DNA from 2 places in the Shewanella oneidensis MR-1 genome. Region 1 is predicted to be linked to the other one. Evidence: predicted binding sites of a transcription regulator. Region 1 holds the regulator's gene; the other holds the start of a gene.
What was found. The regulator LexA, encoded in region 1, represses DNA repair genes until DNA is damaged. The targets are predictions, from matches to a motif close to TACTGTATNNNNATACAGTA.
Positions count from the first base shown of each region.

Region 2: dinB (DNA polymerase IV) is a predicted target of LexA. The motif match lies at 1,384-1,403, and genes of this name have one in related genera.

Region 1 is NC_004347.2:4,797,414-4,800,842, reverse strand. Features, by position in the region: gene coxB (cytochrome c oxidase subunit II) at 1-120, opposite strand, end outside; gene SO_RS21390 (cell division inhibitor SulA) at 525-1,037, opposite strand; gene lexA (transcriptional repressor LexA) at 1,034-1,654, opposite strand; gene plsB (glycerol-3-phosphate 1-O-acyltransferase PlsB) at 1,816-3,429, shown strand, end outside.
Region 2 is NC_004347.2:1,155,731-1,159,159, forward strand. Features, by position in the region: partial or broken gene SO_RS05155 (methyl-accepting chemotaxis protein) at 1-1,252, shown strand, start outside; gene dinB (DNA polymerase IV) at 1,428-2,501, shown strand; gene SO_RS05165 (aminoacyl-histidine dipeptidase) at 2,597-3,429, opposite strand, start outside.

The DNA of each region.
Region 1 (3,429 bases):
TAAGTGATAAACCTTACCACTGATTTCTGTTACGCCAGGTGTCATGTTGTACCGCATGTCCGATGCGGCCAACGGTGGGGCGAATAGCACCACGAGTAAACAATACAACCATTGCTTCACAAGACTTCTCCTCTGCCAATTGCGAAAAGCAACTACAAAGAAGAGCAACACAGTAAGTCTCAACTCTATGCAAACTCTTCAGTTCCCAAAAAAGTGTTTCTGACTTCAACGTGCGTTGGCGGCTTACTTATGATCAAGTATTGTTACTGCTGGTATTAGCCACACTGGCACATACTGCTGAATAAACCCATTCTTCTCAATTTGTGTGGGCGAGTGATATTCGATAAAAACTCGATATCTATGCCTAAACTGGCGATATATTATTCACGCCTTAATCAACCATACTTGCTGTTTAAAAATTGATCAAGATCACTTCTTTTTCTAATTGTCTGAAAAATTGCCAAAAAAAAGCCTCACATTCATTGGTGAGGCGGCTTTCAAGGCTAAATACGGAGTACAAAATTTTAATGAACAGAGCTGAAAAAAGCGGGTTGAGTAAATTTGGTGGATGGCGCGAGATTGTCATTTGAGGGCAAGTCATTTGTTGCACCTTCAAGCACTATTCCCATTGCACGGGCGCTCTTTGCCACAATTTGTAAACGACGATTATCGCGGGCATCGAGGGCATGGGTCCAAGTTATCACAGCACTAGAAGTACCGCTGATTAAGGCTTTTTCCATTGCCCACAGGGTTTCGACTTCATCTTTTGCGTGCACCAGTAACACTCGATCCATACGAACGCCTGCGTTTGCCAATAGCTGCTTGTAGCCAATACTGGGTGGATTAATTAACACGATCCATCTTCCCTGTTGGCTCAGTTGGGCCAGTTGTTTGCTCAGTTGTGTCAGTTCTTGGCGGCCTTGGCTCTGGGTTGGCATAGTGACAATTGGCGTATGCTGCCAATCACTATCTGCGTCCCGAACAGTATCGAGCCATAAACCGGGGTGACGCGGGGCATTACCTAATAGTTTGTTCATAGCCAATCTCCGTTGCGGATCACCCCTACGGCGAGCCCTTCAATTGTTAAACTTTGGAAACTCAAATCGACTTTAATGGGTGAGTAGTCTTCATTTTCGGCATGTAGATAGACTACATTACCTTTTTTTTCAAAGCGTTTGACGGTTACATCATCGTCAACGCGAGCAACGACGACTTGTCCATTGCGAGCTTGTTGTACTTTATGAACGGCGAGCAGATCACCTTCGAGGATGCCGATATTTTTCATACTGTCACCCTTAACGCGCAGTAAGAAATTGGCTGTCGGGTGGAACATACTAGGATCGATTTGGTAATACTGTTCTACGTGCTCTTGAGCGAGAATGGGTTCGCCCGCAGCTACTTGACCGATGAGTGGAAGACCCGTTTCACTGTTATCTTCTTCCTCAACAGGGAGACGGATCCCGCGGGATGTGCCGGGCATGATCTCGATACAGCCTTTTTTTGCCAGTGCCTTAAGGTGTTCTTCAGCGGCATTTGCACTTTTAAAACCCAGGCGGGTGGCTATTTCGGCCCGAGTGGGTGGCATGCCTGTTTCGGCAATATTACGTTTAATCAGCTCTAAAATTTCAGCTTGGCGTGGCGTCAAGGGTCTCATGGTCTTTCCTGTTTTTCTATACAGTTACTGTTAGTATATACAGTATTATTCATAGTGCAAGTATTAACCACTTTTTAACGGGATTGGAGAGTATTAGCGAATATTCCCTAGAATCTGGTATTCTATTGGGCTAATGAACGTACTTACATTGCATAAGAATAATGCCTAAACAAGACTCTCTTTGGTTGAAATCATTACGCTGGATCCAAAAATACTTAGTGCACACCATTGTTGTGCCGCAGGATCCCTTTGCTGATCTGAATCTGGATGCCTCCAGACCACTCGCCTATGTAATGAAAACAGAATCCCTCAGTGATATTGCGGCTTTAAGCGAGATCACCGCTAAGCTTGGTTTGCCAAGCCCCTACGAGCCTTTAGTGGTTAATGGTGTAGTGGCGCCTCGCGTGGTGTGCCTTGAAGGGCGTAAACCGTTATTTGGTGATCGTGCGAGTAACGAGCCTTTCCTCGAATGTTTTATGCGCCTGTTGGCGGTGCATAAAGAGAAGCCTGAGTTAGATATTCAACTGGTACCTGTCAGTCTGTATTGGGGTCGTACTCCAGGTAAAGAAGATGACACAATGAAGGCCGCGGTGCTGGAGCGCGAAAATCCTACTTGGTTACGTAAATGTTTGATGATTCTATTTTTAGGTCGTCATAATTTTGTGCAGTTTTCCAATGCTGTGTCACTGCGCTATATGGCCGATGAGCATGGTACCGATATGGGGATTGCCCATAAATTGGCTCGAGTGGCTAGGGTGCATTTTCGCCGTCAACGCAAGGTGATGACGGGTCCTGTGTTGCCCAATCGTCAGGCGTTATTTGATTCTCTGCTTAAATCCGAATCCTTACGTAAGGCGATTCAAGAAGAAGCGGCCAGTAAGAAGATTTCTGAAACGCAAGCGCGTGAAACCGCCATTGAATATCTTGATGAAATCGCTGCAAATTATTCAGATAGCCTAGTGCGTATTGCCGAGCGTTTTTTAACCTGGTTATGGAACAAGTTATACAGCGGTATCAATATCAAAGGTGCCGAGCAAATTCGACAATTACACCACGATGGCCATGAGATTGTGTATGTGCCATGTCATCGCAGCCATATGGATTACCTGCTGTTATCCTACATTTTGTATTACCAAGGTATGGTGCCGCCACATATTGCTGCGGGCATTAACTTAAACTTCTGGCCTGCGGGACCGTTATTCCGCCGTGGCGGTGCTTTCTTTATCCGCCGTAGTTTTAACGGCAATAAACTTTATACCGCAGTATTTCGCGAATACCTCGATCAGCTGTTTGCTAAGGGATATTCGGTGGAATATTTCTCCGAAGGGGGCCGTTCTCGTACGGGCCGTTTGCTGGCACCAAAAACGGGCATGATTGCGATGACAATAAACAGCGTGCTGCGAGGCATTGAACGCCCCGTCACCTTAGTACCTGTGTATTTAGGTTACGATCACGTGATGGAAGTGGCGACCTATCATAAAGAGCTGAGCGGTAAGAAAAAGCAGAAAGAATCTGTATGGCAAGTCTTTGGTGCTATTCGTAAATTAGGTAATTTTGGCCAAGGTTATGTCAACTTTGGTGAGCCGATTACATTGCAGAACTTCTTGAATGAAACCGCGCCAAACTGGCGCAGTGAAGTGGCTGATGATCCAGAGCAAAAACCGACATGGTTAACCCCTGCGGTTAACGTATTGGCTAATCGGGTGATGACGCGCATTAATGATGCCGCCGCGGCTAGCTCTATCACGTTAACCAGTTTAGTGTTGCTGGCGTCT
Region 2 (3,429 bases), 1.3 Mb from region 1:
TTCGGGTTTTTCTGCATTAATGCAACAAATGCAGCGCGAGCCTCAGGGTTTTACCGAAGTCACCTTTAATGGCGTATCACAGCGAGTGACCTTTGTGACCGTAGGCGGGGATTATCCTACACAAAAGTGGCATTTAGCATTTATGTTGCCCCATGAGGTGATTGAGGCGCCAGTGACCAAAGCCTTTTGGAATGCCTGTTTTGTAGCCTTAGGGATTATGTTGTTAGTTGGCATCACAGTATGGCTGATGTTATTACCCTTTAGACGCCAGCTAGGCAAATTACTCGATGCCATGGAAGATATTGCCGAGGGTGATAGCGATTTATCACAACGTATTTTGATGGAGCGGGAAGATGAATTAGGTAAACTAGGTGATGCATTTAACCGCTTTGCTGAAAAGGTTCAGCAAATGTTATTGCATACTCGCAGCTTGACTCAAGAGGTGGGAACTGGGGTGCTTGATGCTCGGCAAGTGTGTGATTTAGCCGTGTCTTCTGTGTCATCGCAAAAACAACAAATTGATTCTGTGGCCACAGCAGCAACGCAAATGGCACTGACCAGCCAAGAAATGGCGATAAGTGCGCAGCGAGCGAATGAGTTTGCTGAAAAAGCACAAACCCAAGCCTACGGCGGTACGCAAATTGTTTCTCGGGCGACCGAAGGAATGAAGGCCTTGTCAGTGCAAGTCATTGAAGCCGCTAAAGTGATTAAGCATCTCCGTAGCAGCTCAGAACAAATTGGCGAGGTATTAAGTGTTATCCGTAACATTGCAGAGTAAACCAATTTGTTAGCGCTCAATGCGGCAATTGAAGCCGCCCGTGCGGGCGAACAAGGCCGTGGTTTTGCTGTCGTTGCTGATGAGGTGCGTACGCTGGCTTCGCGTACCCAAGATTCAACTGCCAATATTCAACGCATTATCCAAACACTGCAACAAAGTGCGCTTCAGGCTGAGCAGGTGATGGAATCAGGGGTTGAGCAGGCGAGAGTGGGGCAAGATTTGACCACTCAAGTCGAGCAAGCTCTAAGCGATATCGCCATAGCTATTACATCTATCCAGCAGCAAACCGTTGAAATTACTGTGGCGATTGGTCAGCAGGCGGTCGTTGCCGATGAAGTCGCGCAAAACGTGGTGAGAGTGCGTGGTTTATCCGAACAATCGCTATTATCAAGCCAAGATCTCTCCCAAAGTCTGCAAGGATTTGAGCAAGCAACTCGAGAACTGACACGTAATATTGGGCAATTTAAAATTTAAACTCTGTTGTTTTTAAAACCAAAGGAGCCTTAGCACTCCTTTGGTTTTTTTGGGGATTTCATGCTTGGATAAGGACGGGTAGGCCGATAGGTGAGCTCCGCGGCCGCGTAAATATGTCGCAGATACTTGATAACTGTTTTTATATACAGTATTTTGAGTGTTGGAGGTACCTTAAGTGCGGAAAATCATTCATGTCGATATGGATTGCTACTTTGCTGCGGTTGAAATGCGGGATTTTCCCGAATACCGTGGTAAACCGCTGGCCGTTGGTGGTAGTCGTGAGCGGAGAGGTGTTATCAGCACCTGTAATTATGAGGCGCGCCGATTTGGCGTACGCTCTGCTATGGCGACAGCTTATGCGCAGAAGTTGTGTCCTGATTTAATTCTTGTTCCCGGTCGAATGCAGGTCTACAAAGACGTTTCATCGCAAATTCGTGCCATCTTTTCCCGCTATACAGAACTGATAGAGCCTCTGTCTTTAGACGAAGCCTATTTAGATGTCAGCGACTGTAAGCTGCATAAAGGCTCTGCAACTTTAATTGCCGAAGCCATTCGCCGCGATATTTTGGCCGAAACTGGGCTTACGGCATCGGCTGGTGTTGCGCCTGTAAAATTCCTCGCTAAGGTGGCCTCGGACTTAAATAAGCCCAATGGTCAGTATGTGATTCCGCCCGATAAGGTTCCTGAGTTTATTAGAACCTTATCCCTACGCCAGATCCCTGGTGTGGGGAAAGTCACTGCGGAAAAACTGTCCTCTTTAGGTTTAAATACCTGTGGTGATGTACAAACTTATCCAAAACAAGAGCTTATTACTCGCTTTGGAAAATTTGGCGCTGTATTAATTGAAAGGGCCCAGGGGATTGATGATCGAGGCTTGTCTGTAAGTCGCGAACGTAAATCTGTCGGCGTTGAGACCACACTAGCACAGGATATTTACACCCTTGAGCAATGCCAGCAAGTGATGCCGGGGTTAATTCAAGAGTTATCAACCCGTTTAAGCCGTAGCGCCAAGGATCGACAAATCCATAAGCAGGTGGTGAAGCTTAAATTCAGTGACTTTAAACAAACGACCATTGAACATCGCAGTAATGATGTGTCTGTGATGATGTTTTATGAATTATTGGCGCAGGCAATTGCAAGGCAGGATGGGAGGGGAATCCGGCTACTCGGCGTAGCTGTTGGGCTTAGTGATAAATCACTGATTAGCGAGGTTGATCCATTGCAAACCCAACTGGTGTTATCTATTTAACGCATTATTAAAACAACGCTTAAATCTTAATCTGCTTTGGCTAATGTAATAAAAAACCGCGCTAATAAGCGCGGTTTGCTGAGGTTTACACTGAGTTAGGCTTTAACGGGAATGCGTTCTAGCACGGCTACGAGTAGATCCCAATACTGACCAACGGTGGTGATATTGACCATTTCATCAGGACCATGTGGATAGCGGATGGTTGGGCCGATGGAGACCATATCCATTTCGGGATAAGGCTTTTTAAACAGTCCACATTCAAGGCCTGCATGGATCACCATGATCACTGGCTCTTTATGGTAGATAGACTCGTAGGTTTCACGCACAATCGCCATTACAGGCGAAGTGTTATCCGGCTTCCAACCAGGGTAAGCACCGCTAAATTCAACGTCAGCACCTGCTAAGTTGGTTAACGCATTTAGCATACCTTCAACTTGGCTGCGGCCAGAATCGATCAATGAGCGAATCAAGCACAGAATGCCAACTTCTTCATCGTTAGTGCTGATCACGCCAACGTTGAGTGAGGTTTCGGTCACGCCAGTCACTTCATCGCTCATGCGCATCACGCCGTTAGGGCAAACATGCAGTAAATCGATAAGCGTGTTTTGGCTGTTTTCGCTCATCACGCGTTTGGGCGTGGCAATGTTGCTTAACACTAAACGTAAATCTGGGTCGGCAATAGCGAGTTCGGCACGCATTAACGCTTCAAAGGCATGCACTTTTTCCTTGAGCGCATCGATATTTTCAGCGGGTAACATAAAGCTGATATTGGCTTCACGTGGGATGGCGTTGCGCAGTGAACCACCGGTAAATTGAGTTAATTCCAGCGCTAACTCATCGGCATTTTCAAACAGGAAGCGCGCCAAAATCTTGTTGGCGTTACCACGGCCTAAATGAATGTTGACCCCAGAGTGGCCACCTTTTAAGC